One region of the Carboxydocella sp. ULO1 genome, then DNA from elsewhere that is predicted to be linked to it. Evidence: predicted binding sites of a transcription regulator. Region 1 holds the regulator's gene; the other holds the start of a gene.
The links. Region 1 encodes LexA, which represses DNA repair genes until DNA is damaged. Its sites were predicted from a motif close to CNAACANNTGTTNG; they were not measured.

Region 1 (21,679 bases):
GGCCTTTAATGTGGCAGCCAGTACTTTTGCTCCTATTTTCGTTCTTGGTATCTGGTGGCGTGGAATGACAGAAAAAGGTGCCATTGCTGGTCTGCTGGTAGGTTTAATCTCCTCCCTGTGGATGATTTTCCTGCCCGAAACCTTACCGACCTGGCTACAGTTCAAGATTCCTGGTCTTGTTACTGTTCCTCTGGGATTCCTCTCCGTCTGGCTGGTTAGCCTCTGGGATGGTCAGGTGCCGGCTGATGTTAACGAATTTATGAAAAAGGTACACGCAAAAGAAGTATATTAGAAGAAAAATCACGGTGGGGCTTAGAGCCCCCTTTTTTCTTCCCCGGGAGAAGAGTATAATTGAAGTAAACGTGGGTAAGGGGATGGACATTATGTGGAAAGGTATTGGCGCTTCACCAGGTATTGCTATAGGTCAGGTCCAGTGGCTAATTGCCTGGGAAGTAGGAGTAAATAAAGAGAAAATCAGCAGCCAGCAAGTAAATGAGCATTTAGAGCGTTTTGAGCACGCCCTGCTGCAGGCTGAATCGGAACTCAACCAGTTGCGGGAAAAGACAGCCCGGGAATTGGGGTACCAGGAGGCCAGAATATTTGATGCCCATTTGTTTTTATTAAAGGATCCACTCCTCATTGATGCCATAAAAGAAAACATTACCGTTAAACTATTGCCTGTTTCTGCGGCTATCATCGATGCCGTAGAAGTTTTTGCCTCTTTTTTTGCTACCAATCCCGATCCTTACTTACAGGAACGGGCTTCGGATATTCGTGATGTGGGTAAAAGGTTAGTCCGGATTGTCACCGGCCAGCCTGAAACCCGTCTGGAATTAGTTGAACCCAAAATCGTTTTTGCCCATGATTTAACCCCTTCTGATACAGCCCAGTTGAACAAAGCAAATGTACTGGCTTTTGTCACTGAAGTAGGGGGTAAAACTTCTCATTCCGCCATTATGGCCCGGGCCCTGGAGATACCTGCTGTCGTCGGCGTTGGTAACGACCTTAGAAAAATAGCTAATGGCACCACTGTAATCGTGGATGGTTTCAAAGGATTGATTATTTGTAACCCTTCAGCCCGTATTCAGGAATACTATAAAAAACGGCAACGACTATATGAACAGCAATTAAGGGAGCTGGACAGATTACGGGATTTACCGGCAGAAACTCTGGATGGACATGCTATCCATTTAGTCGCCAATATTGGTACACCCAGAGATACTGAAAGTGCCAAACGTTACGGTGCCAGTGGTATTGGTCTATTTCGTACTGAATTCCTTTATATGGACAGGGATGATATGCCTGGAGAGGAAGAGCAATTTCGGGCCTATGTGGAAGTAGTTAAAGCCTTTAATAATCAACCGGTCACCATCCGTACCCTGGATATCGGTGGGGACAAGTATTTGCCCTACTTGAAACTGCCGGCAGAAGCCAATCCATTTCTGGGCTGGCGGGCCCTTCGCTTGTGTCTGGATACCCCGGAACTGTTTTTACCCCAGCTCAGGGCCATATGGCGCGCCAGCGCTTTTGGTAAAGTCCGGGTGATGTTCCCGATGGTGAGCAGTATTGATGAGCTTAGAGCTGCCAAGCAGTTTTTAGTCCAGGCCCGCGAACAAACCATTGCCGCCGGCCACCCTATTGGTGAGATTGAAGTAGGAATCATGGTAGAGACTCCTGCTGCCGCTATCCTTACGGATATCCTGGCCCCGGAAGTGGATTTTTTCAGTATAGGTACCAATGACTTAACCCAGTACACTATTGCCGTTGACCGCACCAATGCCCAGGTATCCCATTTGTATGAAAGCTTAAACCCAGCAGTGCTGCGCTTGATTAAAACTGTCGTAGACTTGGCTCACCATCACCACAAATGGGTAGCAGTTTGCGGCGAATTAGGTGGTGATCTGTTAGCTGCCCCGATATTGCTTGGGCTTGGTGTGGATGAACTCTCCATGAACCCGGCTAGTCTATTGAAAATAAAAGGCCTATTAAGACAGCTAACCTTTACTCATTGCCAGCGCCTGGCCAACAAGGCATTAGCCTGTTCTACTGCTGATGAAATTACCAATCTGGCCAAAAAAGAACTGCGTGCCATCAAAACCATGTTTCGTTAATTTGTAATCTACACCATAATAGTCTATAATGATTTAGATAGTATTAGTGGAGGAGTGACAGTAATGGATTTGCCCCTGCGCACATATCTTATAGAAACCTATGGCTGTCAAATGAATGAACGCGACACCGAAACCATGGCTGGCATTTTGGAAAGCCTTGGATATGTGCCGGTTGAAAAAGAAGAAGACGCAAGCATTATTTTACTCAATACTTGTTCAGTACGCGAATCAGCGGAAAACAAGATCTGGGCCAAAATGGGGGAGCTAAAAAAAATTAAACAGAAAAATCCCGATGTAATCCTGGGAATTTGCGGCTGCATGCCACAACAGGAAGTTACTATCCAGAAAATTAAACAAAGTTATCCCCACATGGACCTGGTCTTCGGCACCCACAATCTCCATCAATTACCGGAATTGCTGGCCAAAGCGCAAGCAGCCCGGAAAATGGTGGTGGAAGTATTGCATAATAACCCTGGCGTAATCATCGAAAACCTGCCATCCAGACGTGCTGACAATCTTAAAGCTTTTGTTACTATCATGTATGGTTGTAATAATTTTTGCACTTACTGCATCGTACCATACACCAGGGGTCGGGAAAGAAGCCGTATGCCCGAAGATATTATACGCGAAGTGGAAGATCTGGCTGCCAAAGGCTATAAGGAAATCACCTTACTGGGTCAGAACGTCAATAGCTATGGTAAAGACCTGGAGGTTGAAATTGATTTTGCCGGTTTGCTTCAGCAATTAAACAGAGTAAATGGGATTGAGCGCATTCGTTTCACCACCTCTCATCCCAAAGATTTAAGCGATCGACTAATTGAAGCCATTGCATCTCTGGAAAAAGTATGTGAACATATCCATTTACCCGTCCAATCCGGTTCAACTGCCATATTGAAGAAAATGAACCGCCGTTATAGCAAGGAAGACTATTTGCATTTAGTCGAAAAACTGAAAAATGCTGTACCTGATATAGCAATTACTACCGATATCATAGTTGGCTTTCCCGGTGAAACAGAAGCCGATTTCGCTGAAACCATGGATTTAGTGGAAAAGGTGAGATTCAGTGCAGCCTATACTTTTATCTACAACAAGCGCTCTGGAACTCCGGCAGCAGAATATAATGATCAGGTACCTGAAGATGTAAAAAGTCAGCGTATCCAGCACTTAATTGACCGTCAGAACCAGATTACTCTGGAAGAAAATCTTAAGGATATCGGCAAAACCTTAGAAGTTCTGGTAGAAGGCCCCAGTAAAACCAATCCAGAATTCTTCTCAGGTAGAACCAGAACCAATAAAATCGTGGTATTTCGCGGAAATAGTGATCTCATTGGCAGATTGATTCCCGTTCGCATTGCCAATGCTAAAACCTGGCATCTTGAAGGGGAAATCATCTAAAATAAAGTATTTGGAGGTGGACACTAATGTCCAAAGTAATTGAAAAGGCAAGAGAGCTGGCTTTTGCTCTCAGTGAATGTCCAGAGTTAAAAGAAGTAAGAGAAGCCGAAATCGCCATGAATAAAGACCCTGAGGCTCTGGAAATAATCGCCGAATTCCAGGAAAAACAACAGGAATTTCAGGAAGCCTTTTTTGCCGGCAGAGAGCTCACACCTGAACAAGAACTGGTCAGAGCAGCCATCGAAAGCAAAATGGAAAACAATCCTTCCATTCGCAGGTATTTAGAAGCCCAGCACCAGCTGGAAAAACTCCTGCAAACCGTTAATACAGTCATAGGTCAGGCCCTCAGTGGTGACAGCGCTTGCGGCAGCGGTGGCTGTGCCTCCTGTGGCAGCACCTGTGGTTAATAACCAAATCCCCTTCAAGTTCAACACTTGAAGGGGATTATTCTGCTTTTGGAGCTTAATGACTTTCATTGCCATTGTTTGTGAAATATATTTTTAATGGAGACATCCGGCCTGTCAGGCGTTTTTCGGGGTTAGCCTGATTGGGGGGAAATTTTATGCAACAAAACAACCACTCTAATGATTTAAATGATTTGACTTTTTGTTTTACTTTTATCTTGATTGCTTTTTCAGCTTTTTTTCCTATTCTTTTGTTCTATTTTGTGGTGAACAAATTTCAAGCCATTACCATTACTAATATTTCAACTGAAACTATTTTTTTAATCTCGTATTTAATATTTGTTTTCACTTTATCTATCTTACACTTAGAGGGTATTAAACTAAACCGTAAAGTTTTTAACTGGAAAAATGCCTTATATTTTTCCAGCCTCTATTTCTACACATTTTTATTGATTAAAGCCGTTATAGTCTGTACTACAAAAATAATCATGTTATAATTTATTTAGTATACCGAGATTAAACCAGGGAGCGTGTAATGGCTTGAATAACAACTTAACCCCGATGATGAAACAATACCTGGAGATGAAAGATAAACACAAAGACTGTTTGTTGTTTTTTAGATTAGGAGATTTTTACGAACTCTTTTTTGAAGATGCTGAAATTGCTGCCAGGGAATTAGAAATTACCTTAACCGGTCGGGATGGCGGATTGGAAGAGCGGGTGCCAATGTGCGGTGTGCCCTATCATTCCGCTGATTCCTATATAGCCCGGCTGATTAACAAAGGTTACAAAGTTGCCATCTGTGAGCAAGTAGAAGATCCTAAACAGGCCAAGGGGATAGTAAGAAGAGAAGTAATTAGAATAATCACTCCGGGGACAATTATTGATACAACTGTATTAGATGAGAAAAGCAATAACTTTATCATGGCTTTACATTACGAAGATAATTTAATCGGCCTGGCTGCCAGTGATGTCTCCACCGGCCTCTTCCAGGTAACCCAGTTTAAGTGTGATCCTCACAAACAAAAATTGATAGATGAACTAGCCAGATTGAATCCAGCCGAAATTTTAATCTCAGAGTCTCTGGCTAATTTTATCGGTAACCCCCGCCCAAACTGGTTCGATAATCAGGGTAAGAGGATTGTGACCGAATATCACTCCTGGGCTTTTGCCTGGGACTTTACCAATAGGACTTTAACCAAGCACTTTCATGTCAATGATTTGAAAAGTTTGGGACTTGACCACTGGAATTCAGCCGCCAAAGCTGCTGCTGCATTGCTGGATTATCTTCTGGCAACGCAAAAAAATTGCTTGTCCCATATTAACAAACTTGAATTATATAATATTGACAAAATAATGTATTTAGATGCAATAACCCGGAGGCATCTAGAACTAACACAAAATTTAAGGGATGGTAGCAGGGAACATACCTTGCTTTCAGTTCTGGATAATACCGTTACAGCCCTTGGCGGCAGAACCTTAAAGCAGTGGATTGAAAACCCACTTCTTAATTTGCAGGAAATAAATAATCGACTTGCTGCCATTGAACAAATGGTATTTGATAGTCGCTGGAGACTTAAAATTAAACAGCTTTTAGCGAATGTCTATGATCTGGAAAGATTGGCGGGAAAGATAGTATATAAAACTGTAAACCCCAGAGACCTGGTAGCCTTAGGTTCAACCTTAAAAGTGCTGCCAGAAATAAAGAAACTTCTGGAGGAGAAAAAAGCTGGTCAGCTTCGGTACATTTTTGATAATTTGTGCTTGCATGAAAGCATTGCCGCTTTAATCGAGGCAGCTATCATGCCTGAGCCACCCATTTCCAGTAAGGATGGCAATATAATTAAACCTGGCTTTAATGCGGAACTGGACAAGTTACGGACTGCAGCTACTGAAGGCAAGACCTGGCTGGCTCGTTTGGAAGCGGAGGAAAAAGAAAAAACAGGAATAAAGAGTTTAAAGATTGGTTATAACAAGGTTTTCGGTTATTATCTTGAAGTTACCAAAGCCAACTTGCATCTGGTCCCATCCCATTTCATTCGCAAACAAACTCTTTCAACAGGAGAAAGATATGTTACAGAAAGATTGAAAGAGTTAGAGGAAATTATACTGGGAGCGGAAGAGAAGGGGATTGAACTGGAATACCAGATCTTCTGCCAAATCCGCGAGACCATTGCTCAGGAAATCCCCCAGCTGCAAAAAACAGCAAAGCTCCTGGGGGAACTGGATGCTCTACTCAGTTTGGCAGTAGCAGCAGTACAAAATAATTATGTGAAGCCAGTACTCAATTTAAGTAATATAATCGACATCAAGAAAGGCCGACATCCTGTAGTAGAAAAAAGTCTCAACGGCCAATGGTTTATCCCTAATGATACTTATTTAGACAATCAGCAAAATCGCTTGTTAATCATTACCGGGCCCAATATGGGCGGCAAATCCACCTATATGCGCCAGGTAGCACTGATTGTACTCATGGCCCAGATAGGCTCCTTTGTCCCGGCAGAACAGGCTGAAATCGGACTGGTAGATCGGATTTTTACCAGAGTAGGGGCATCTGACGATTTGGCCCGGGGTCAGTCTACATTTATGGTAGAAATGCAAGAAGTGGCTAATATCCTGCATAATGCCACTGCAAAAAGCCTTATTATCATGGACGAAATTGGTCGGGGCACCAGCACTTTTGATGGTTTGTCCATTGCCTGGGCTGTTGCCGAGTACTTGAATGATCCTCAAAAAATTGGCGCCAAAACCCTTTTTGCAACCCACTATCATGAGCTGACCAAACTGGCTGAAAGGCATCCGGAAATAAAGAATTATTGTGTTGCCGTTAAGGAAGAGGGGGAAGACATAGTATTTTTGCGCCAGATTGTCCCAGGCAGCAGTGACCGCAGTTATGGTATTCATGTAGCCAAACTGGCTGGTCTACCGGCCGAAACAATCCTGCGTGCCAAAGAGATTCTGGAGCAGCTGGAAAATGAGCGGAAAGATATTAGCATCAGGCAGGAAATACCCTATTCAACCCCCGTACAGCAGCTGACCTTATTTAATGATTCCAATCCTATTCTGGATGAATTGTTAAATTTAAATCTTATTACTACAACCCCCCTGGATGCATTGAATATCCTGTTTAACTTGCAGAAAAAGGCCCAGGAATATCTCAAACGATGAGGAGGAGGTCTGATTGTCTAACAGGATAAAAATCTTAGACCCGATAACCGCCAACCAAATCGCCGCCGGAGAGGTGGTAGAAAGACCTGCCTCAGTAATCAAAGAACTGGTAGAGAACTCCATTGATGCCAGGGCCAGCAAAATAGAAATTGAAGTAGGCGAATCGGTATTATCCTATCTTCGTGTCTTTGATAATGGAATGGGGATTAGCAAAGAAGACCTTCCTCTGGCTTTTCAAAGACATGCTACAAGTAAAATAACGTCCATCAATGATCTAACTCAGCTTTTAACCCTGGGTTTTCGGGGTGAAGCCTTGCCCAGTATTGCTTCCGTATCAGAACTGGAAATCTCCAGCCGGACTGCTGATTCCATCAATGGCTGGAAATTCAGATTTTCCGGGGGCCATCTAGTATCTGAAGAGGCGGTAGGCATGCCTGTTGGCACTGATATCATTGTACGCAACCTGTTTTTTAACACCCCCGCACGCAAAAAACATGTCAAATCAGAGTCAACCGAACTGGGTCATATTAAAGATATTCTCTTAAGATTCGCCCTGGCCTATCCGGAAATCGCTTTTAAATTTACTGCTGCCAGTAGCCGTCAGTGGCAAACCGATGGAAAGGGAGATTATTTTTATCCCCTGGTTTTGAATTTTGGTGAGGAAATCGCCAGCAAAATGCTTGAAGTCAAAGGCGAAAGTGCTGATGCCAGTATAAAAATCCATGGTTTTCTGGCTCCGCCAGCTTTTAGCCGGACAACCCGGCTGCAACAAATTATTTTTGTAAATCGCCGCCTGGTTCGCTCTCGCTTAATTTCCAGTATTGTGGAAAAAACTTTAAATACCCTGTTAGCCATAAACCGCTATCCAATATTTTGCCTGTTCATTGAAATTAAGCCTGAAATAATTGATGTAAATGTTCATCCAACTAAAATGGAAATCCGTTTTAGTGAAGAAGATCTAATAACTAAAGTAATCGAAAGTGCTGTCAAAGAGCAGTTTTTCCCACAGCAATCAGCCAAAACTATCATAAATAGTATGACTTTGGCAGATAAGAAAATCAGCAAGGAGCTTCCACAAGCACGTCCCTTGTTTGTAGAGCTATTTAGTCAACCTGCCAAACCAGATATTACACCACAAATTCAGGAAATAAAAGAATCCGCTCCTGATTATCCGCTTTCGCTCCCAGGCTGGCGGGTAATCGGGCAGATTTTTGACTCCTTTATTCTGTTGGAGGATAATCAGTGTTTCTCCCTGGTTGATCAGCATGCTGCCCATGAGCGAATACTCTATGAAAAATTGCTTAATGAAAAGGATTTCCGCACAGCAGTGCAACCCCTGTTATATCCTGAAACCATTACTTTGAACCCATTGCTTTTTCAAACCCTAATCGATAAAATCTTTCTCTTTCAGGACTTTGGTTATTTAGTTGAACATTTTGGGCAAAATACTATATTATTGAGAGCAGTTCCCCTGGGATTGGATAATGCTACTGCTACTGAACTATTCCATGATTTACTTGAACTGATGGTTGACAAACAGTATGAAAACATTCAGCGTTTACAGGAAAAATGGTTAATCTTAAGGGCCTGCAAAACAGCAATCAAAGCAAACCAGAAACTATCTCTACCAGAAATGGAAGCTCTAATAGAACAATTACATCAATGCACTTTACCAGTAACCTGCCCCCACGGGCGACCAACAAAAATTGAATGGCAATTAAAGGAGCTAGAACAGCTTTTTAAACGCACATGAGGTGAATAAATTGCAGTTTGTTGTTACCACTTCAAATAAAGCCTCGGAAGAGAGTATAAAAAAAGCCATATCCTTGGCACAGCGCTTACAGTTACCCTTTGTTCATCGTTCTAAAGTAAGGAATAATCCGGAGCAAGTATTAATTATTGTTAGTTTGGAAGATATCTTCATTAGGTATCAGAACAAAAATTTATCCTGGCATCCCAATATGGCAAAACTGAGAATATTAAATTTGATGAGAAACGGTCAGGACCCCCTGATCACGGCAGTAGACCCTCAACCAGGGGATCACATCCTGGATTGTACCATGGGCCTGGGAGCAGATAGTTTGGTTCTGGCCTATAGTGTAGGACCAACAGGAAAAATCACTGCCCTGGAATCGGAAAAGCTTGTTGCTGTTTTGGCCGAAAATGGTTTTGCGAAATTGAATGACACTATTTTAAAACCATTAACACAGCGAATTGAGATTATCAACAGTTCCTTTCACCATTTTTTAAATAGAACTCCCGGACAATCTTTTGATGTCATTTATTTTGATCCCATGTTTCAAATAACCAAAAGCAAGTCAACGGGTATTAATATACTACGATTAATTGGTAACCCGACTCCCCTTATGGCCGCCGATGTCCAGTTAGCGTTAAGCAAGTGCCGTCGGCAGGTTGTAGTTAAAGAGAACCTGAATAGTGACTTCTTTAAGAACTTCAGGCCAGACCAATTAATTAAAACCAGTTCTAATCTTGGCTTCGGTATCTATTATTCTAGTAAGCAAGAGGGATAGTGATGGATTATCAACCAGTTTTAATTATTGTAGGACCCACCGCCGTAGGTAAATCAGCAGTAGGCATTGAATTAGCCAAACTCATTGACGGGGAAATAATATCCGGAGATTCTATGCAAGTGTATAAAGACATGGATATAGGAACAGCTAAAGTACCTGTTGAACAGCGCCAGGGAATTCCCCATCATCTTCTGGATATTATCAGTCCGGAAGAGGAATTTAGTGTAGCCTTGTTTGAAACCCTGGCAGAAGCAAAGATTAAAGATATCTATGCCAGAAATAAAAAACCTATCATTGTTGGCGGTACAGGTTTATACATAAAAGCTTTAACTCATACCTATGATTTTACACCTTTCGCTGTGGACTGGCAGTGGCGCAAGAGCAAAGAAAAAGAAGCTACCCTGCGAGGGACCGAAGCACTTTGGCAGGAACTGGCGGCTATCGACCCAGTAACAGCTAACAAATTACATCCCAATGATCTCAAAAGAATAATCAGAGCTTTAGAGGTATATCATTTTACAGGAAAGCCTATCAGTTACTATCAGGAAAAATCCCGGCAAAAGGGCTTAAAAAGAAAGTATTTGATGTATGCATTAACTGCCAGCAGGGAAAAATTATATGAGCGGATAAATTTAAGAGTGGAACAAATGCTGGCAAGTGGCTGGATTGAAGAAGCCCAACATTTACTGGACAAATACAATTTAAGCAATACAGCCAGCCAGGCAATAGGCTACAAACAGATTTTCTCATATTTACGCGGAGAAATTACTTATCTGCAAATGGTGGAGGATATCAAGACAGCTACCCGCCGTTATGCCAAAAGGCAATTAACCTGGTTACGCCAGGAAGAAAATATCAACTGGCTGGATGTAACTGATCAATCAATCCATGATATCAGTAAAAAAATTGCTCAAGAGGCAGCAGGACTATGGGCAAAAATGTAGAAATATCTTTCCAGCAAAGCGTTTGCCCTTATTTATAAATTTAGATGGAGGTATAGAGAGATGACAACAACTAAATCCACTATTAATTTACAGGATGCTTTTTTAAATCAGGTCCGGAAGGAAAATATCCCGGTAACTGTTTATCTTGTTAATGGTTTTCAACTTAAGGGACTGGTAAGAGGCTTTGATAATTTTACTGTTATCTTAGAACAAGAAGGTAAACAACAAATGGTTTATAAACACGCAATTTCAACAGTAGCTCCCATTAAGCCTGTTCATTTTTCTTTTTCTGATAACCGCAATGTTAACCAAAACCAGTAAGTTAGCAAGGGGCTGGCCTGAAGGCCAAGCCTCTTTTTTCATAAGACTGGACAATCGGGCATAATTAATAAACAGTAGATGATTGAGATTGGGGGAGTAATCAATGTTAATTCAATTTAAACGTCAACAAAACCGTTTAGAGCCTCTGAATCTTACTCCTCATAAACCTCAATCAATTAATAACATCACTGAACAAACTAATAGTAGCTTCGTTGAAGAAATATTAAAAGAACTTAATGAATTGATCGGATTAGAAAAAGTTAAATATATCTTCCATGAAATCTATGCTTTTGCCAGGATTCAAAAAAAACGCCAAGAAGAAAAGCTATATAATGAACCAATGGTTTTACATATGGTATTTAAAGGTAACCCAGGCACTGGAAAAACAACGGTGGCTCGCATTGCAGGTAAACTTTTTCGCGAGCTTGGCCTTTTACAAAAAGGCCATTTGATTGAAATTGAAAGGGCTGACCTGGTCGGCGAGTATATCGGTCATACGGCTATAAAGACCAGAGAGCAAATCAAGCGCGCTCTCGGAGGTATACTGTTTATCGATGAAGCATATAGTTTGGCCCGGGGAGGAGAAAAGGATTTTGGTAAAGAAGCCATTGACACTATGGTAAAAGCCATGGAAGATCATAAAGATAATCTGGTTATAATTCTTGCTGGCTATCCAAGTGAGATGGAGTGGTTTCTGCGCACCAATCCTGGTTTGAGAAGTCGGTTTCCCATACATATATCTTTTCCGGATTACAGTATAGATGAATTAATGTTAATCGCAGAACAAATGTTAAAACAGCGCCAGTATGATTTTACTCCTCAGGCAAAAGAGCGTTTCAAGGAGCAATTAAAAAACCTCCCCCCTACAACCATTGTTAACGGTAATGCCCGGTTAGTAAGAAACTACATCGAGAAATTGATTCGCTGTCAGGCAGTTCGCCTGGTGAAGAAAGAAATTGTTACCCGGGACGATTTGATCCTGATCACTGAAGATGACATTTATTCCGCCACCGGCAACTACTTGTAAATATTTTTTTTTGCCTTTATACTGACAATGAGAATTTCATTTAGAATAAGGTGATTATTGCATGAAATTTATTTATGGTAATACAGATGGTATTCGCAAACATCTTTTAGACAAACTCTCTCAGATAAGAGGATATCAATTTGATAAACTATTACCATATGAAATGTATCAGCAACTATTATCAATATCTGAACAGCTAAACAGGGAAATTGCTATAGGTATTAATAAAAAAGGCAAAGTGGAGTTTATCAGTATAGGTAATAGCCAGCAAGTACCAGTACCTCGAAACTCTTATTTAATCATCCATACCCATCCACAAGCAACCAGTGAATTAAGTGAGCTGGATCTTTCTTTAATCCATTCAGGTCAAACCCAGGCAATCATGGCTATTGGGTCTTTTTCAGATACAATTCAAATCGCAAAAATCGATGACAGCCATGGGCTTACTGTTGAAAAATATACTTTGCAGGACTTAGCCCAGAAGAGCCTGGATATCATCGGGGTAGAAGGTTCAAGGAAAAACAAAATAGAGGATATTGACTTAACAGAAAAAGCATTATTGATAGCTTTTGATGAAGAGGGTGCCCTTGAACTGGAGGAATTATGCAAAACAGCCGGTATTCAGGTTCTGGATTGTGAAATTATAAAGCTAAGAAAGATTCATACCGGGCTCTTTGTTGGCAAAGGTAAAATCGTTGAAATAAAGAATAAGTCCCAGGTATTACAAGCAAATCTTCTGGTCTTTGATCACGAGCTCTCACCAGTTCAATTACGAAATATCGAGGAAATTACCGGGCAGAAAGTAGTAGACCGTACTACTTTGATTCTTGACATTTTTGCACAAAGGGCCCAGTCACGAGAGGGCAAACTTCAGGTTGAACTGGCACAACTTAAACATCTGTTACCTCGTCTAACCGGTCAGGGTAATAACCTTTCCCGCTTAGGCGGAGGCGTAGGTACCCGGGGCCCTGGTGAAACTAAACTGGAACAAGATAGGCGAAAAATTAAAAAGAAAATAGTATTATTAACACAGGAGCTGGCCGAAATACAAAAACACCGTCAAAATCAACACAAACAGAGGGCAACAAATAATATTCCGCACATATGCTTAACCGGTTATACCAATGCCGGAAAATCGACTTTACTTAATCTGCTAGCCAATGCCAATGTCCTGGCTGAGGACAAATTGTTTGCCACCCTTGATACAACGACGCGCCGTCTCCAACTCCCTTCGGGTAGATGGGCTGTACTAACCGACACAGTAGGTTTTATTCGCAATTTACCTCCAGGCCTGATTGCAGCTTTTCGTGCTACATTGGAAGAGCATTTGCGTTCCGATTTGATTTTACATGTAGTAGATGCCAGTAATCCATTTGCCAGACAACATATCAAGGTCGTTGAAGCTATTATTAAAGATTTAAATTTAGAAACAATTAAACAATTAATAGTTTTTAATAAAGTAGACTTACTTAACGACCTGGATAGATTAAACATATTACTTCACGATCTTCCGTCAGATTATGTTTGCATTTCAGCCTTGAAAAAAACCGGTATTGATGAGTTATTAACCAAAATTGATTCAATTTTAAACACAGAAAATGTTTACAAAGACACCCTTTGGTTTTTCCCTTATGACCAGGCCTCCCTTATTAGTTTAATTAGAAAGCATGGTCATATCGTTGAGGAGAAATACACAGATTCAGGTATATTAATTAAGGGCAGAGTGGAAAATAGATATAGTGCCCAACTGGAAATTTATGAGAAATAGAAAGGGAATGAGGAATTAACCATGAAGGACATCAACCGTTTACACACTCAAGCACTGGAAATGATCAAACCAATAGTGGCTGAAATAGAAAACAAAACTTTTTACCAAACGGCAAAGGTTTTGGAAGCTTTTCGACACGCTCAGGTTTGCCAGCATCACTTAAACGGTACTAATGGGTATGGATATGGGGACATCGGAAGAGAAGCCCTGGAACACGTTTTTGCAACCCTCTTTGGGGCAGAAGCAGCTTTAGTACGACCACAATTTGTTTCCGGTACCCACGCTATCGCTACTGCATTATTTGCCATTTTAAGACCGGGGGATACCATCCTATTTGCTACAGGAAAACCCTACGATACCCTGGAAAAAGTAATAGGTTTTAAAAACGAGCCCGGAAGCCTTAGGGACTGGGGTATTAACTACCGCCAAATCGACCTTACCTCTGATGATAAAATTGACATATTTACCTTACAAAAACTTTTAGAGGAAGATAAGTCCATAAGAGTTGTAGCTTTTCAGCGATCCAGGGGGTATGCCTGGCGCAAATCCTTACTTCAACCAGATTTAACTGAAGCCTTTGCTCTGACAAAAAAAATTAGACCTGATGTGATTATATTTGTAGATAATTGTTACGGGGAACTGGTAGAAGGATTTGAACCAACCCAGTACGGCGCTGACCTGGTAGCTGGTTCTTTAATTAAAAATCTAGGTGGAGGTTTAGCCCCCACCGGTGGTTATATCGTAGGAAACAAGGATTTAGTAAATCTGGCAGCCGAACGTTTAACAGTTCCCGGTACCGAAGGCGAACTGGGTGCCACGGGTGATTTTTTGCGTTCCACCTTTCATGGTCTGTACCTTGCCCCCAGGATGGTTGCTGAGGCCCTGATTGGTGCAATCTATGCCGCTGCTTTATTCTCCCTGGCCGGGTTTGAAGTATCTCCTACAATAGAAGAGCCTCGCAGTGACATTATTCAGGCAATAAAACTTAACTCCGCCGAGAATATGAAAGCATTTTGCCGTGGTATACAACGTTTTTCCCCCATTGATAGTCACCTGACCCCTGAACCATGGGTAATGCCTGGCTATGATGTCCCAGTCATAATGGCGGGCGGGACCTTTATAGCCGGTTCAACTGCTGAACTCAGCACCGATGGCCCCTTAGTTCCCCCTTACATAATATATTTCCAGGGTGGTTTAAATCGCCATCATATTTTCCTGGCTGTTCAAAATGCTCTTGCCGAAATTATTGCCAGGAATTGATTGTATTCATATATTGAACTATGCTAAAATATTTATTGACCTTTGTATAATATAGGGGGTCTAAATTAGTGGATAAGTATGTAACCTCTAAGAGTAAAATATTAATAATTGATGATGATAAATTAATAGTAGCCATGGTGCAGGATCGCCTAACAAAAGAAGGCTTTCAGGTGACTGCTGCAATGGATAGTGTTTCTGGTCTGGCAGCGGTATATCAAGAAGCACCGGATCTGATTTTGTTAGATGTAATTCTTCCAGGCGGTAAAACAGGTGTGGAAATGTGCCGTATCCTCAGAAATGATACGCGGACAAGCCACGTTCCTATCATTATGATGACTTCCCGCAAGCAAACACAGGACGTGGTAGCTGGGTTGGAAGCTGGTGCTGATGATTATGTAACCAAACCCTTCGATCTGGATGAACTCGTAGCCAGAATAAAAACCCATTTGCGCCGGGCCAAGCAGGAAAAATCTTTTAATCCCCTAACAGGCCTGCCCGGAAATATTATGATAGAAGAAGAAATTAAACGGCGAATAAATGACAAGAGCCGGAAATTCGCGGTAATGTATTTAGATCTGGATAACTTCAAAGCTTATAATGATGTCTATGGTTTCCTTAAAGGTGATGAAGTAATCAAACTTCTAGCTCATATCTTAACCCAGTGTGTAAGAAACCTGGGTAATGTCGATGATTTTATCGGTCACATCGGGGGCGATGATTTTATCGCCATCACAACCCCTGACAAGGTAGATGAAATATGTCAGCAAATTATCACCCGTTTTGATGCTACCGTGCCTTTATTATACAATGCCGATGACCGAAAAAGAGGTTACATTGTTACAAAAGATAGACAGGGTAAAGAGTGCAAGTTTAGTCTGGTTTCCGTTTCTATTGCCGTAGTAAGCAATGAACATCGCAATATTGAAAACCACTGGCAGGTCTCCGAAATTGCTTCTGAGCTCAAAAAATACGCTAAGTCACAAGAAGGCTCTGTCTATGTAAAAGATCGCCGTACCAGATAGAGGAGGCAACTTATGGTTGATTATTACTGGGCCTATGTTTTGGTTATGATACTTGGTTTACTAGGAACATTTTTACCAGTTATTCCGGGCATACCATTGATCTTCATTGCTATTTTCATTTATGCCTGGAATACTAATTTTACTGTCATTAATATTGCCTGGCTCTTATTGTTTGCAGCTTTAACTGTCCTTAGCTGGCTAATCGAATATTTTGCCGGCATAATTGGCTCGAAACAGGCCGGCGTTTCCCGCTATGGTATGTGGGGATTGCTCATAGGAGGAATCCTGGGTTTTTTCTGGGCTCCAGTTGGTTTTTTAATAGGGCCTGTTCTGGGGTTACTAATAGGTGAGATACTAAGTGGAAAAGAACTTAAACAAATTCTCATTACTCTAAAAGGAGCCGCCCGGGGTTTTATTATTGGATTTCTGCTAAAACTGATAATTGCCTTAAGCATGATTGGAACGTTCCTCTGGCTAACATAAAAAATGTGAGTCTCAACTGGATAGTTGAGACTCACATTTTTCTATATAAACCAATGACTTTACCCAGGATAGAGACTTCATCCAAAATAATAGGCTTATACTTTTCATTCTCAGGTCTTAAAACAATTTTTTCTCCTTCAATAAAGAAGCTTTTTATAGTCGCTTCTTCATCGATTAATGCCACTACGATTTCCCCGTTGTGTGCAAAAGGCTGTTGCTTTACAAAGACATAATCGTTAGGATAAATACCTGCATTGATCATGGAATCACCAATTACCCGCAACATAAATATATTTCCGCCTACCGGCAATAATCCCCGGGGAAAACGAAACCTCTCTTCAATGTTCTCTACAGCCAGAATCGGCAAACCAGCAGTAACCTTACCTAGCAAAGGAACCTCAACCATATCCTTCTCAAAATAATAATCGTTATCCGGTTCGTTAACAACAATCGCTCTAGGCAAGGCTGGATCGCGGCGAATATAACCCAGTTTTTCCAGTTGATTCAAATAATTATGAACCGTGGAGCTGGAACTGAACCCAACTGCTTTACCAATTTCCCGAACAGATGGCGGATAACCTTTTCTTTTTATCTCCTGTTTAATAAAATCCAGGACAGCTTGCTGTTTAGCATTAAGCTTATTATCCATAATGCACCTCCATCTCTCTTTTAAACTATTATACAGCAATTTGAATAGATTGCAAACAATAGTTCGCAAAAAAGAAAAACTTTTTTAAATCTTAGAAAGGATTATGGCAACTATTGTAGAATTAAAAAGGTGGGGTGAGGAGTATGTCAGGAGTAAGAGTGGCAATAGTAGGAATGGGGCAGGGTGGAAGCGCTATTTATCAAGTGTTAAAAACCATTGAAGATTGTGTCATTGTAGGTGTCTGTGACATAAATGAAGATGCTCCGGGTCTGAAATTGGCTCGAGCAGATGGGGTTCCTATTACCAACAATTTCTATGATTTTTTGGATACCATTAATATTGATGTTTTAATCGAAGCTACTGGCAAACCATTGGTCCAGGAAACCATTCGTAAACTTAAACCACCTAGTATGGCGGTTATGGATGCTCAAGCAGCTGATCTAATGATGCTTGTTGTTAAAGCAAAACAAAAACTGCTGGAAGAAAAGAAACAATTGCTGGAAATAAAAAGAATTAAAGGGGAAATGGATGCTATTCTGGCCAGTGTTCAGGAAGCTATTGAGGTAGCAGATATCAATGGATATATCAAATATGTCAACCCTGCTTTTACTAAAATCACAGGTATTACCGCAGAAGAAAGAATCGGCCAGAACATTTTTTCCGCCTCACCCGATGGTGCCCTGGCTGAATGTTTGCGAACCAGGAAAAATATTTATGGCTGGCGTACCAAAGTAGGAGGTACCAATGTCGAGGTTGTATCCAATGCTTCGCCCATTATAATAGATGGACAAATGGTTGGTGCAGTTGTGGTATTTAACCACTTAACAGACTTCATGAAAGTGATGGAAGAATTAAAAAGAAGCACATCAATAATTGAAAACCTGTATGATCGCTTAGGTCAAATTACAGGCTCTAAATATACTTTTGATACAATTATAGGCAATAATGAGGAATTGAGAAAAGTAATAAATATAGCAAAAAAAGCTGCCCTGAGTAATTCTACAATTTTATTGTTAGGAGAAAGCGGAACTGGTAAAGAGTTATTCGCTCACGCTATCCATCAATATAGTCTTCGGAGAGACAAACCCTTTATTAAAGTCAACTGTGCTGCTATACCAGATAGCTTGCTGGAAAGTGAGTTTTTTGGCCACGAAAAAGGAGCTTTTACCGGTGCAGTTAAGACAAAACTGGGTAAATTTGAACTGGCTAATGGAGGAACAATTTTTCTAGATGAAATTGGTGATATGAATTTATATTTGCAAGCGAAACTCTTAAGAGTTATACAGGAAATGGAATTCGAAAGAGTTGGTGGCACTCAAACTATCCAGGTTGATGTTAGAATAATTGCAGCAACCAATCGAGATTTAAAGGAACTGGTTCGCAAAGGTACCTTTCGGGAAGATCTTTATTATCGCCTGAATGTAGTGGAAATAACTATTCCGCCATTACGCCAAAGAAAAGATGATATCATCCTGATTGCAAATTCATTAATAGTCAAGTTTAACCGTAAGCTGGGCAAAAAAATAAAAGGCCTTTCTAAACAGGCAGAGATAATCCTGGAATCCTATGATTGGCCTGGAAATGTACGGGAACTTGAAAACGTGATTGAACGGGCCATGGTAATAGCTGATGAAGATTTAATTACTCCCAAACATCTCGTCCAGTACTTAGAACCTGTTTCTACCACTGCAACTCTGCCAATTGTTGAAGATCTTATACCTTTTGATGAAATGGAGAAAATACTGTTAAAGAAAGCCTTAGAGCGATTTGGTAATTCAGTTGAGGGCAAAAAAATGGCGGCAAAAGCCTTAAATATTTCTTTAGCTACCTTATATAACAAATTGAAAAAATACCAGTTATAACCCGTATATGCGGGTTTTCTTCTTTTTAAAATTTAAAAAAGATCAAACCCGTAATTTTCTTTATTTTAGAACAAAATGTGTGTTGTATACGTCAACAAATTTATTTTGCAATTGGCATCATTTTTGCAATAAACAAAAAGAAAACAAAAGGAGGTAAAATCCTAAATGACAATCAGAGAAATCCATGTGGATGAAATTAGGCTTGCAGTAGCAAACCTGGTAAAAGAAGCAAATTATTTTTTGCCTGAGGATGTAGAGAATGCCATAAAAAAAGCTACAGAAACAGAACAATCTCCAAACGGAAAAGAAATCTTGAATTTATTATTACAAAATGCACAGATTGCACGAGAAGAACAAATGCCTATCTGTCAGGATACCGGATTTGCTGTTATCTTTGTAGAGTTAGGTCAGGATGTTCATATCACAGGTGGTGACCTGATTACTGCCATCAATGAAGGAGTAAGATCGGGATATGTTGAAGGTTATCTACGGAAATCTATAGTCGGTCATCCTCTTGAACGGGTTAATACTAAAGATAACACTCCGGCAGTCATCCATCTTGAGATTGTACCAGGAAGCCAGCTTAAAATAGTGGTCGCTCCTAAGGGTGGCGGTAGTGAAAACATGAGTGCCTTAAAGATGTTAAAACCAGCAGATGGTATAACTGGAGTAAAGAAATTTGTCCTGGAAACTGTAAAAAATGCAGGTCCAAATCCTTGCCCTCCGATTATTGTCGGAGTTGGAATTGGTGGCACCTTTGAAAAATGCGCCTTATTGGCCAAAAAAGCTTTATTGAGACCTGTTGGTAGCAAAAACCCCGATAAAATTGCCGCAGAATTAGAAGAACAATTATTACAGGAAATTAACTCAAGTGGCATTGGTCCACAGGGACTGGGGGGCAAAATTACTGCTCTAGCAGTTCATATCGAACTATATGCTGCCCATATTGCTAGTTTACCGGTAGCAGTTAATATTAACTGTCATGCTGCCCGCCATAAAGAAATTGTTCTATGAGGAGGTAAATTATGGCTGAGATTATAATTACACCACCACTTACCGACGAAATGGTTGAAAGCCTGAAAGCAGGTCAACAAGTATTAATTACAGGTTATATCTATACCGCGCGGGACGCAGCTCACAAAAAGTTGGTTGAATTAATCGATAAAAACGAACCCCTGCCCATCGAGCTGGAAGGTCAGATTATTTATTATGTCGGTCCTACACCTGCAAAACCCGGACAGGTAATCGGATCTGCTGGGCCTACTACCAGTGGAAGAATGGACGCTTATACACCAAAACTCCTTGAAAAGGGTCTGAAAGGCATGATCGGCAAAGGACTCAGGTCCTCTGCCGTGAAAGAGTCAATTATCAAAAATAAAGCGGTATATTTTGCTGCCATTGGGGGCGCAGGAGCCTTGCTGGCAAAATGCATTAAAAAAGCGGAAGTAATAGCTTATCCTGAACTGGGGGCTGAGGCAATTTATTCTCTTTATGTAGAAAACTTTCCTGTAATCGTCGTTAATGACTGCTATGGTAGTGACCTTTATGAATTAGGAAAAGAAAAATATGCAACAAGCTAAAGGAGGCATAATTCATGAACATCTATGAAAAAGCATTAGAGTTGCACCGTAAACACATAGGAAAGATTGAAGTTATTTCTAAAGTGCCAGTCAATAATGCTGAAGAGCTAAGCCTGGCTTATTCACCCGGTGTAGCAGAACCATGTCGCGAAATCAGTAAAGAACCGGAGAAGATCTATGAATATACTGCTAAAGGCAATCTAGTTGCAGTAGTTTCCGACGGGACCGCAGTGTTAGGTTTGGGAGATATTGGGCCTCTTGGAGCAATGCCTGTAATGGAAGGAAAAGCTGTATTGTTTAAAGAATTTGCCGGCGTAGATGCTTTCCCAATTTGTTTAAATACCAAGGCCCCTGATAAAATCGTGGAAACAGTAAAATTACTGGAACCTACTTTCGGTGGAGTAAATCTGGAGGATATCGCAGCTCCAAATTGCTTTATCATAGAAGAACGGCTAAAAAAGGAAACAAACATTCCTATTTTCCACGATGACCAGCATGGTACAGCCATTGTAGCAGCTGCCGCGATTATCAATGCATTAAAAGTTGTAAATAAAAAGATTGAAGAAATAAAACTAGTAGTCAATGGTGCCGGTGCCTCTGCCATCGCTTGTACTAAACTGTTAATGAGTTTAGGTGTGAAGAATATTATTATGTGCGACAGTAAAGGTCCCATTTACAAAGGTAGAAAAGAGGGGATGAATCCCTATAAAGAGGCCATAGCTGAAAAGACCAATCAGGAAATGGTGACAACGTCCCTCCGTGATGCTTTAAAAGGCGCAGATGTCTTTATGGGCCTTTCCAAAGCAAAACAGGTTGATGTAGAGATGGTAAAATCCATGGCCCCCAATCCGATTATCCTGGCAATGGCTAACCCCGAGCCTGAAATCATGCCGGAACTGGCCAAAGCCGCAGGAGCAGCAGTGATAGGAACTGGCCGTTCTGACTATCCTAACCAGGTGAACAATGTTCTGGCATTTCCTGGCATCTTCCGCGGAGCATTAGATGTGCGGGCAACAGATATTAATGAAGAAATGAAGCTAGCTGCTGCTTATGCTATAGCTAATCTGATTGCTGAAGCTGAGCTTTCACCTGAATATATTATACCTAAACCTTTTGATCCCAGAGTTGCACCTGCAGTAGCTGCTGCTGTTGCC
Region 2 (9,966 bases), on a different contig from region 1:
CGATCACTACCGGATTAGCACTGCTGATCAAGGCTGCATTGGTCGGAGTAGTATACTTCAAGGCCAGATACACCAGGGAATTGAACAAAAATACCCCGCTTATCCCCATTAACAGCAAATGCTTTCGGTATTTTTGTACCTGGGGCCAGGCCAGTTTTTCCTGCCACCAGGCCCAGGGCAGCAAAATCAAGGAAGCTACTGTCCAGCGCAAAGCGGCCAGGGTCCAGGGCGGAATCATTTTAACCAGGAATTTGCCAAAAACGAAATTACCGCCCCAGAGCAGGTTGGTTAACACCAGTATCAGCATGGCCAGACGGTTTTTGTTCAATGCTTACACCTCCAGTAAAGAAAAAAGCACCCCTGTTAGGATGCTACCATGTTACCATTCTATAATAGCTATTATATCATTCCCTGTACCCAGTACAAAATCCTAATGTCATCCTTTTTCCCCGCAATAACCGCAAACCCCCATCCGGGGAGAATTGACTACAGGTAGCATCATATCCTCACCACATTCATGTTCCTCGCCACATTCAGTACAATAAAAGGCATCTTCTTTATAAATACAGCAACTGCACAATTGAACCGCCGGTCTCCCACACTCTACACAAACAAACTCAGGTGGAAGGTTGCGGGCCATTAGTATTACTTTTTCTTTGCGCTTTGCTCCTGTCTTTGTTGATATTACCTTTAATTTTAATACTGTAGTTGAGCCAAAATCATATTCATGTATAAATTCAAGTCCTTCATACAAAACATCATTCAACTTCACTTTCATACTCTTATTTCTTCCAAACATGATATCTGGGTCAGGGTCTGAATCATAAATTTTGCCCTCAATTCTGAATCTGCTCAAATGACCACAACACTCCAGCCACCTGTCTCTTAAAAACTGATCCAGATCCTTTAAAGAAGCTTTCGCAGACACATCCAAATACATACAATATTCTTTCTGATAGTAACCCTGAACCTGGACCCAATAATACACCTCTTCCCCGGGCTGAGTTTTTTCTTTTCTAACCTCACACTTCTCCAGATGCCTCTTGATGGCAACCTTTCCGAAAAGTTCCCCACAATAATTACATTTGATACCTTCATTTTTCTTCTTCATTTTATTCCTTCCTTCTATTTCCTTTGTGTTTACTTTTACACCTTTTAGCAGTATTTTATCAAATTCACCTTGCCATTTCCATGGTTTATTACTCTTTTATATCATTAATTACCATTCCCAATCAACCAGTTGCACTTCAATGATATATCGTTCCCTGAGCCGCCGTATCCTGTTCTGGGGAGTGACCCCTTCCAGCACCCCTCCCTGCAGGCGAAAGGAGGAAAAAAGCAACTCTTTGGCCTGCCCCTGCCAGTAATATATGATCCGGATGCCTTTTTCTTCCTGCCAGGCCTGCTGCAACAGGCCCCTGATTTTTTCCCTGTCCGCTTCCTCCAGTCTTTTCCAGGGCGGTTTGCCTGCCTGTTCGTGAATAACCAGTTCCCGCATTTCCGGCAATAACATGCGATGTCCCTCCCACAGCTTATTCCCTCTGTCCATAATGAATCCCCGCCTCAGTCAAGGCCCCTCCCCGCATGATGCTGTAACGGCCAAAGCGTTCCCGAATCAGATCACAGGTCTGGTTTAACCGCTCCAGTTTCAGCTTTTCCCCGAAAACATCCAGCTGCAAGGCGGTTTTGGGGCGCAATTTAGAAAGGCCCACTCCTACCAGCCGTACCCTTTTCCCTTCCGGCCAGTAGCGCTCCAGCAAAGTGCAGGCCTGGCGGTAAATATCCTCGGTCAAATCCGAATATTCCCAGAGGCTGGCCGACCAGGAATAAAAATGGAGTTCACTATCCCGCAGGGTCAGGGAAACGGTTTTGCCTTCATATCCTCCCTGACGTACCCGCCGCCCTACCATTTCCGCCAGTTCCAGAATCGCTGCCCTCAACTCCCGGTAACTGGCATAGTCCCGGGGCAAAGTCATCTGATTGCCAATGGATTTGGCCGTTTCCAGGGACCCCGGACTGACCGGGCTGTAATCAATACCATTGGCTGACATATGTAATACTCGCCCGATGATGCCAAACCGCCGCTCCAGCACCTCTACCGGGAAATTGGCCAGGTCACCGATGGTCTTGATGCCCAGAGCCTGCAATTTCCGCTCCGTTCTGCTACCCACGCCAAATAGCTCCCGCACCGGCAGGGGCCAGAGCCGCCGGGGCACATCTTCCCCGCGCAGCAAAGTTAAACCATCGGGTTTTTCCAGTTCTGCCGCCATTTTGGCTACCAGTTTATTGGGCCCAATCCCGACCGAACAGGTCACCCCCACTTCCTCCCGAATCCGCCGCTTCATCTCCCGGGCCACTGTCAGAACATCCCCGAACAACCCCTCACACCCCTTGAGATCAACAAAAGCTTCATCAATGGAAAAGGGCTCCACCAGCGGCGAATACTCCCGGATGATTTGCAGGATGCGGCGGGAGAAAGCCAGATACTGGCCATAGTCAGGACGGACATAGATACCATGGGGCAAAAGGGTTCGGGCCTCCCAGGCAGTCATCCCCGTTTTGACCCCGTATTTTTTAGCTTCATAGGATGCTGCCAGCACAATCCCGCGCCGCTGCTCCCGGTCCCCGCATACCACCACCGGCTTACCCCGTAAGCCCGGGTCCAGGGCCTGGTGAACCGAAGCGAAAAAGGCGTTCATATCGATTAGTAAAATAGTGGGCTCCAATCCTACCGCCTCCTCTGAACAAATGTTCCATCCCAGGTCTATTATACTTTTTGAACATCTGTTCTGTCAAGCCCCAAAATAAAACAGAGGTTCGCACCTCTGTTTTATTGCCGGGCACACTCCCCTGTTTGTCCCTTCATAATCTCAATCCCATGGGGCAGGGCGGGCAGGATAACTTCCAGGCATTCCTGTACTGCCTTGGGACTGCCGGGAAGGTTAATGATCAGGGACCGTTTCCGCTGCCCGGCTACCGCCCGGGACAGCATGGCCCGGCTGGTTTTTTTCAGGCTTTCCATCCGCATCACTTCTGCAATTCCAGGAACCAGACGGTCTATCACCTGCAGGGTAGCATCGGGGGTAACATCCCGCGGCCCAAGCCCGGTGCCACCGGTGGTGAGAATAAGATCCACTCCTCGTTCATCTACCAGCCAGAGCAGCTTTTCCTTAATTACTTCCAGCTCATCGGGAATCACCAGATATTCTGCCAGTTCTCCGCCGATTTCTTCCACCAGCTCCCGGATGACCTGGCCGCTCATATCCTGGCGCTCCCCCCGGGAGCCTTTGTCCGAGGCGGTCAACACCGCAAAGGTGAATTTAGCCATCCTGCAGCACCTCCACCTGGTCCCCTACCTTGATGGGACCACCGGTCAGGATTTTGACAAAAATCCCCTCTTTGGGCATGACACAATCCCCCGCCTGATAATAAATAGCGCAACGGGTGTGGCACTCTTTGCCGATCTGGGTTACCTCCGCCACAGCCTGCGGACCCAGGCGCAATTTGGTGCCCACCGGCAAGCTGAGCAGGTCAATCCCTTCTGTGGTCAGGTTTTCGGCAAAATCTCCGGGGCCTACCTCCAGTCCCAGCTGCCGCATTTTCTCAATGCTCTCCAGAGCCAGCAGGCTAACCTGGCGGTGCCAGGGTCCGCCATGGGCATCTCCGGCCAGACCGAAATCAGGCACCAGTTCCCCGGCACCCACATTTTTCTTGCGCATGCCTTTTTTCTCACTGATACACACTGCTACTATTTTCCCCATTGTTCTTCCCCTTCCCGTAGATAGTGGCCGCTTTTGCCCCCCGTTTTTTCCACCAGGCGAATTTCGCCGATAACCATGTCCTTGTCCACGGCCTTGCACATATCATAGATGGTCAGAGCCGCAATGCTTACTGCCGTCAGGGCTTCCATCTCCACTCCCGTTTGCCCGGCCGTCTTGACCCGGGCCTCGATCAGCACCCGGGAATTGTTTTCATCCAGCTGAAAATCCAGGCGCGCCCCGCTGATAAAAAGAGGATGACACATGGGAATCAGGCTGGCAGTAGCCTTGGCACCCATGATGCCCGCTACCTGGGCTACAGCCAGCACATCCCCCTTGGCCATTTTCCCCTCCTTGATCAAAGCCAGGGTCCGGGGGTGCATTCGTACTTCCCCGCGGGCTACCGCCTCCCGCCGGGTCACTTCCTTGGCAGAAACATCCACCATACGCGCCCGGCCCTGGGAATCAAAATGGGTCAGTTCCACCGCTTCACCCTCCTATCTGAAACATTTTGCGCTCATTTTCACCCCAGCCCGTTTCCCCCATGCTGTGGGCCTGGGGCTTCTGGCCGATGACATCCTGAAAAATTGCCACCAGTTCCTCGAACCTGGCCCCCTGCCGGAGGGGGGTTTTGATATCCACTTCCCGTCTGGCATGGAGGCAAGGTCTGAGCATCCCTTCGGCTGTCAGGCGCAGACGGTTACAGGTGCCACAGAAATGCTGGCTGATGGGGCTGATAAATCCCACCGTCCCCCGGTAACCCGGCACCTGATAATAGCGGGCCGGTCCCCAGCCGGCAATCCTGGGCCCTGGTTCTAAGGTATAGCGACGGCCCAGCTGCAAAAGAATCTCTTCCATCGTCAGACGGCGCTGATGGGCCCAGGCATCGGCCGTGCCAATAGGCATCAGCTCGATAAAGCGGACGTGCAATTCCCGCTCCCTGGTTAGTTCCACAAAATCAAACAATTCATCATCATTGAAGCCGCGCATGACTACCATATTGAGCTTCACAGGAGTGAGACCATGCTCCAGGGCCGCCGCCAGCCCCTCCCAGACTTTTTCAATTTGTCCCCCCCTGGTCAGTTCCCGAAACCGGTCAGAGCGCAGGGTATCCAGGGAAACATTTACCCGGTTTAACCCGGCAGCTTTCAGTTCTGCTGCCAGAGGAGCCAGCAAAACCCCATTGGTGGTCAGGGCAATATCGTCTATGCCGGGAATAGCCTTGAGCTGGCGGATAAACTCCACCACACCCCGTCGGACCAGGGGCTCACCGCCGGTAATGCGGATTTTGCTGATACCTACTGCCGCCCCGGCTCGCACTATTTCAGTGATTTCCTCCAGGCGCAAAATGTCCTCATGTTCCTTTAGCTCCACTCCGTCTGCCGGCATGCAGTAAAGGCAGCGCAAATTGCAGCGATCAGTAATGGAAATGCGTAAATAATTAATTTCCCGTTCAAAGGTGTCCTTCATCTCAGGTCCCGCCTTCCCAGCGGTCCAGCAGGAAGGCCTTTTCCGGCCGTACCAAAAGCCAGACCTGTTCCTCCTGTACCGGTTTAAATTGCAACTGATAAAGTTCAGCCACTTCCTGACTGCACCAGGCCCTGGGCCACAGCCCCGCCATCACTGCTGCCGCACCTTTAAGGAGATGACTCTCCTCCCTGCCCGGTTCCGGGCCAGGCTCGCTCTCCCGGTAAGCCCAGCCCATCAGCCGTTTTCCCAGCAACCGGGCGGGAAAAGCAGCCGGGGGCTGTTCTCCCGCCCAGAGAGTTCCATGAACTTCCCCCCGGCTGAGGGCGAGAAAACCGGCCTGGGAGCCGGTGGGGTAATAGCCCACTTTTTGCCCTTGCTGAGCCAGTTCCAGCAACTTTTCTTCAAAGGGCTGCCAGTAAGTACCGCCAAACCACCACTGTTCCTGGATTTCCGCCAGGGGGCGGAAAAGCTGGACTTCCACTTCCGTCCCGGCTTCAAAGCCCTCACTGAGGCGCGGAACCACCAGCAAACCATCGGCCTGGACCAGGGAAGAAATGGCTCCTGCTCCCCGGCCCAGGGGCACAGCGACCAGCTCCGCTTCCTGGGCCAGCAGTTTAACCCGCACAAACTCCTCCTGGCCCAGGGGAGATACCACCTTGCGGACCAGGCGGGCCCGGGCCGTCGCCCGCCCTGGCAACTGCCCGCCCCGCAGCAGTTCCAGCACCGGTTTCACGAAAAGTTCACAGGTAAGGGCCGCGGATACGGGATAACCGGGCAGACCGATCACCGGCTTACCCTGAACCTCGCCCAGAATCACCGGTTTGCCGGGCTTGATGGCTACCCCGTGACTGACCAGGGTGCCCAGTTCCGCAATCACCCGGGCGGTAAAATCCTCGGAACCGGCAGAAGAGCCGGCATTGATGACTACCAGGTCATAGTTTGCTGCCGCTTCCGCCACCCTGGCCTTGAGCAGCTCATAGTCGTCAGGCAGAGCGGGTTGCCGTTCTGCCACTGCATCCCATTCCTCGATCAAACCGGCCAGCAAACGGGAATTGAATTCCAGGATATCCCCAGGCTTCACTTTACTCCCTGGTTCCACCAGTTCCGTACCGGTGGGGAAGACGGCCACCCGGGGCCGGGCCCGTACTTCTACCTCAGTTACATTGGCAGCCAGCAAAGCCGCCGCCAGGTATGGAGTAATGCGATCCCCCGGCCAGGCCAGCACTTCACCGGCAGCAATATCCTCCCCTACCAGGCGTATGTGCTGCCAGGGCGCAGCCGCCCCATTGATTTCCACATACTCTCCCCGGGGAGTCGCCTGTTCAATCATTACCACTGCATCATAACCGGCGGGAATCACATCCCCGGTATCCACATAAACCGCCTCCGACCCCACCAGGAGCCGGGCCGGTTTGGTCTCGCTGGCCCCAAAGGTGGTTTCCGCTCTGACCGCATACCCATCCATAGCTGAAGCCGGATAATGGGGATTGGCCAGCTGGGCCCGAATGGCCCTGGCTACCGTCCGGCCCAGGGCCTGTTCTACCGCCAGCCGCTCTGGAAGCAGCGGTCTTACCCCTGCCTGCTCCAGCTGGCTCAGATAATTGGCCAGGGTTTCCTGCCGCGGTAAATTATCCAGATAGACTTTCTTGCCCAAATTTAACCCTCCTCAAACAAGCCGATACTGACCAGTTCCCCGGCACTGATGCCATCCTGTTCCAGAGGAATGCGCAAAATGCCATCGGCTTTGACCATGGTGGATAATAGGCTGGATTTGCCCAGAATGGGGACTGCCCACAATTCCCCCTCCCGCCACTCCAGGGCACAGCGCACATGATCCTCCCGGGCCGGACCGGAGAGGACATTCCGCTCCAGCCGGGCAGTGACTGTCAGTCTGCCTTCCCGGTCCCGGTAGGGAGCAGGAGCGGGTAGCCCCAGCAGAGCCCGTAAAATGGGGCGCAGGAACAGGTCAAAAGTCACCATCGCCGAAACCGGATGTCCGGGTAAACCCACCGCCAGTTTCTGGCCACAGCGGGCCAGAATAGTGGGCTTGCCCGGCCGCACCGAGATGCCGTGCACAAATACCCCCGGTTCCCCCAGGGAGGCCAGCACTTCCCCGGTAGCATCCCTGGTTCCCACCGAACTGCCCCCGGAAACGATCAGCACATCATTTTCCTCCAGGGCCTGGCGGGCCACCGCCAGCAACTGCTCTTTCTGGTCCCGGATAACACCATACAGCCGGGGTTCACCCCCCAGTTCGTCCACCAGGGCATAAAGGGTATAGGAATTCATATCCCGCACCTGGCCCGGTCCCGGTTCCTGTTCAGGAGCCACAATCTCGTCTCCGGTGGAAATCAGAGCTACCCGGGGTTTGACCGCTACCGTAACCTCGGTGATGCCCAGCCCGGCCAGCAGCCCCAGATCCTGGGCCCGCAGGCGCCGTCCCGCCGGCAATACCTCCTGACCAGGAGTCACATCCTCCCCCGGCCGCACCACATTTTCCCCCGGCGCTACCGGTTTCAGTACCGCCACCATTCCCGGTGCCATTTCCGTATATTCCAGCATCACAATGGCATCCGCCCCCTCAGGTAACATGCCACCGGTGCTGATGGCCATGGCACTGCCGGGCGGCAGGGGCCCGGGAGGGGCCTGTCCCATCAAGACCTCCCCCACCAGGGGCAAAAAGACCGGCAAATCCTCCGTAGCCCCGAAGGTATCCGCTCCCCGCACCGCATAACCATCCACGGTAGAACGGTAAAACCCCGGCACTGCCGTCGGACTGACTACCTTTTCTGCCAGCACCCGGCCCCGGGCTGCCAGCAGGGGCACCCGTTCCGGGCGAGGGCGAAAGTCTTGCAAATGTTGTTCCAATCTGGCCAGTGCCTCTGGCACAGTGATTACCTTCCCGAACTCAGCCATATAAACCTCCTAGAAACAGCCCAGCTGACAGGCCTTAATACGAATTCCCAGTTCATTGCATATTTTCCCCACCAGTCCCTTTTCTACGCCCAGCTCTTCCGCCAGAGCCCAGGCCTGGGCACAGGTGATTCTGCCTTCAGGCGCAGCTTCTTTTAATAATTGCCGCAATTTTTCTACCTTGTCCATCTTTCTCCCTCCTGTGATCAAAATAAAACAGCCGGCTTCCCGGTGTCAGCCGACTGTTTTCCTTCCATCCACAGCAGACTGTTCCTTTCCACCGGGAGGCAAAAGGGTTTCCCCCTTTACCCTCGAGCCTCAAGCATGGCTCTGGCCAAAGGCCTTGGGCAAACAGCCTGTAGGTCCTTTGACTCGGAACATAAGTTAAATTATGGTTGCCGCCAGCTCAGCCAGCTCTGACCTTTCCCCTTTGGTGAAGACCACATGGCCGGCGATAGGCTGGTCCTTGAATTTTTCGGCCACAAAAGTGAGGCCATTGCTATTGGAATCCAGATAAGGATGATCCACCTGGAATGGATCACCGGTTAAGACTATTTTAGTACCTTCTCCCACCCTTGTCAAAATGGTTTTAACTTCATGAGGGGTCAGGTTCTGGGCCTCATCCACAATAACAAACTGATGAGGGATGCTGCGGCCCCGAATATAGGTTATGGCTTCCAGCTCCAGCTGGCCCCTTTCCTTGAAATAGCGCAAAGTGGTTTCAATACTGGTAGGTTTGCTGTCCTTTTCCTTTTTGCCTTCTTTGACTCCACTCAGTATATATTCGATATTATCATAAATGGGACTCATCCAGGGACGCAGTTTCTCATCCTTCTCCCCGGGCAGAAAACCGATATCATTGCCCAGGGGCACGATGGGCCGGGTTACCAGCAATTTTTTGTAATCCTCTGTTTCTACCACCTGTTCCAGACCGGCGGCAACAGCCAGCAGGGTCTTACCGGTTCCGGCCTGGCCTACCAGAGTCACCAGTTTGATGTTAGGATCAAACAGCAATTCCATGGCAAAACGCTGTTCCTTGTTACGGGCTCTGATGCCAAAAGCATCTTTGTTGCCATAGCGCAAAGGCACAATCGCCTTTTTGCTATGGTCAAACCGTCCCAGAGCAGACTGTCCCGTCTCTTCACAGAGCAAGGTAACAAACTGGTTGGCAACCAGCTCCCCGCCGGTGAAATCAACCAGCTGTCCCTCCTGATAGAACCGATCAATCTGGTCTCCTGCTACCTTAAGGGTAGTGGTACCGGAGTACATCTCTTCCACATTGACCCGGTCGGTTTTGTAATCCTCGGTCTTGATGCCCAGGGCATCAGCCTTGATGCGCAGGTAAATATCCTTGGTCACCAGGGTAACTTCCCGTTCCGGATATTTGTCAGCATACATTTTGGCCAGAGCCAGGATGGAGTTATCCGCTTTGTGGCTTTTGATTTCCGGGATTTTGGGCAAATCGATGGCCAGTTCCACCCGCAGGAACCCTCCACCAGGAGTGGGAATGCCTTCATGCAATTTACCGGATTGGCGCAGCTGATCCAGAGCTTTGGCAACCCGCCGGGCATTGCGCCCCACCTCATCCATGCGTCTTTTCTGTTCATCCAGCTCCTCAATCACCAGCAGGGGTAAAACCACCTCATGCTCCTGAAAGCGAAACAGGGATTGCGGATCATGCAGCAAAACATTGGTATCCAGTATGAAGAGTTTTTTCAAGCCGCCTACCCCTTTCTGTATCTATTTCCTGTTAAATTCGCCATCAGCTGCAGTTTTTCCTTCCTGCCTGAATATTATTTCTTTTTTCGCCATCTTTACGCTTATC

Region 2: a site for LexA is predicted at 2,742-2,755, ahead of dinB (DNA polymerase IV). Genes of this name have one in related genera too.

The regions. Positions count from the first base shown of each region.
Region 1 covers NZ_BDLQ01000010.1:54,836-76,514, forward strand. The annotation lists gene ULO1_RS02690 (cation acetate symporter) at 1-292, shown strand, start outside; gene ptsP (phosphoenolpyruvate--protein phosphotransferase) at 384-2,111, shown strand; gene miaB (tRNA (N6-isopentenyl adenosine(37)-C2)-methylthiotransferase MiaB) at 2,175-3,506, shown strand; gene ULO1_RS02705 (YlbF family regulator) at 3,533-3,913, shown strand; gene ULO1_RS02710 (hypothetical protein) at 4,069-4,407, shown strand; gene mutS (DNA mismatch repair protein MutS) at 4,472-7,078, shown strand; gene mutL (DNA mismatch repair endonuclease MutL) at 7,092-8,831, shown strand; gene ULO1_RS02725 (class I SAM-dependent methyltransferase) at 8,842-9,609, shown strand; gene miaA (tRNA (adenosine(37)-N6)-dimethylallyltransferase MiaA) at 9,612-10,553, shown strand; gene hfq (RNA chaperone Hfq) at 10,614-10,874, shown strand; gene ULO1_RS02740 (AAA family ATPase) at 10,978-11,901, shown strand; gene hflX (GTPase HflX) at 11,963-13,669, shown strand; gene ULO1_RS02750 (methionine gamma-lyase family protein) at 13,691-14,929, shown strand; gene ULO1_RS02755 (response regulator) at 14,998-15,951, shown strand; gene ULO1_RS02760 (DUF456 domain-containing protein) at 15,964-16,434, shown strand; gene lexA (transcriptional repressor LexA) at 16,466-17,083, opposite strand; gene ULO1_RS02770 (sigma 54-interacting transcriptional regulator) at 17,227-18,945, shown strand; gene ULO1_RS02775 (fumarate hydratase) at 19,111-19,959, shown strand; gene ULO1_RS02780 (Fe-S-containing hydro-lyase) at 19,971-20,525, shown strand; gene ULO1_RS02785 (NADP-dependent malic enzyme) at 20,540-21,679, shown strand, end outside.
Region 2 covers NZ_BDLQ01000076.1:117,205-127,170, forward strand. The annotation lists gene ULO1_RS09965 (DMT family transporter) at 1-328, opposite strand, end outside; gene ULO1_RS09970 (hypothetical protein) at 437-1,111, opposite strand; gene ULO1_RS09975 (hypothetical protein) at 1,220-1,549, opposite strand; gene dinB (DNA polymerase IV) at 1,533-2,726, opposite strand; gene ULO1_RS09985 (molybdenum cofactor biosynthesis protein B) at 2,831-3,328, opposite strand; gene ULO1_RS09990 (MOSC domain-containing protein) at 3,321-3,761, opposite strand; gene moaC (cyclic pyranopterin monophosphate synthase MoaC) at 3,749-4,204, opposite strand; gene moaA (GTP 3',8-cyclase MoaA) at 4,248-5,228, opposite strand; gene ULO1_RS10005 (molybdopterin-binding protein) at 5,230-6,882, opposite strand; gene glp (gephyrin-like molybdotransferase Glp) at 6,885-8,144, opposite strand; gene ULO1_RS14955 (hypothetical protein) at 8,154-8,330, opposite strand; molybdenum cofactor riboswitch at 8,396-8,531, opposite strand; gene ULO1_RS10015 (PhoH family protein) at 8,526-9,860, opposite strand.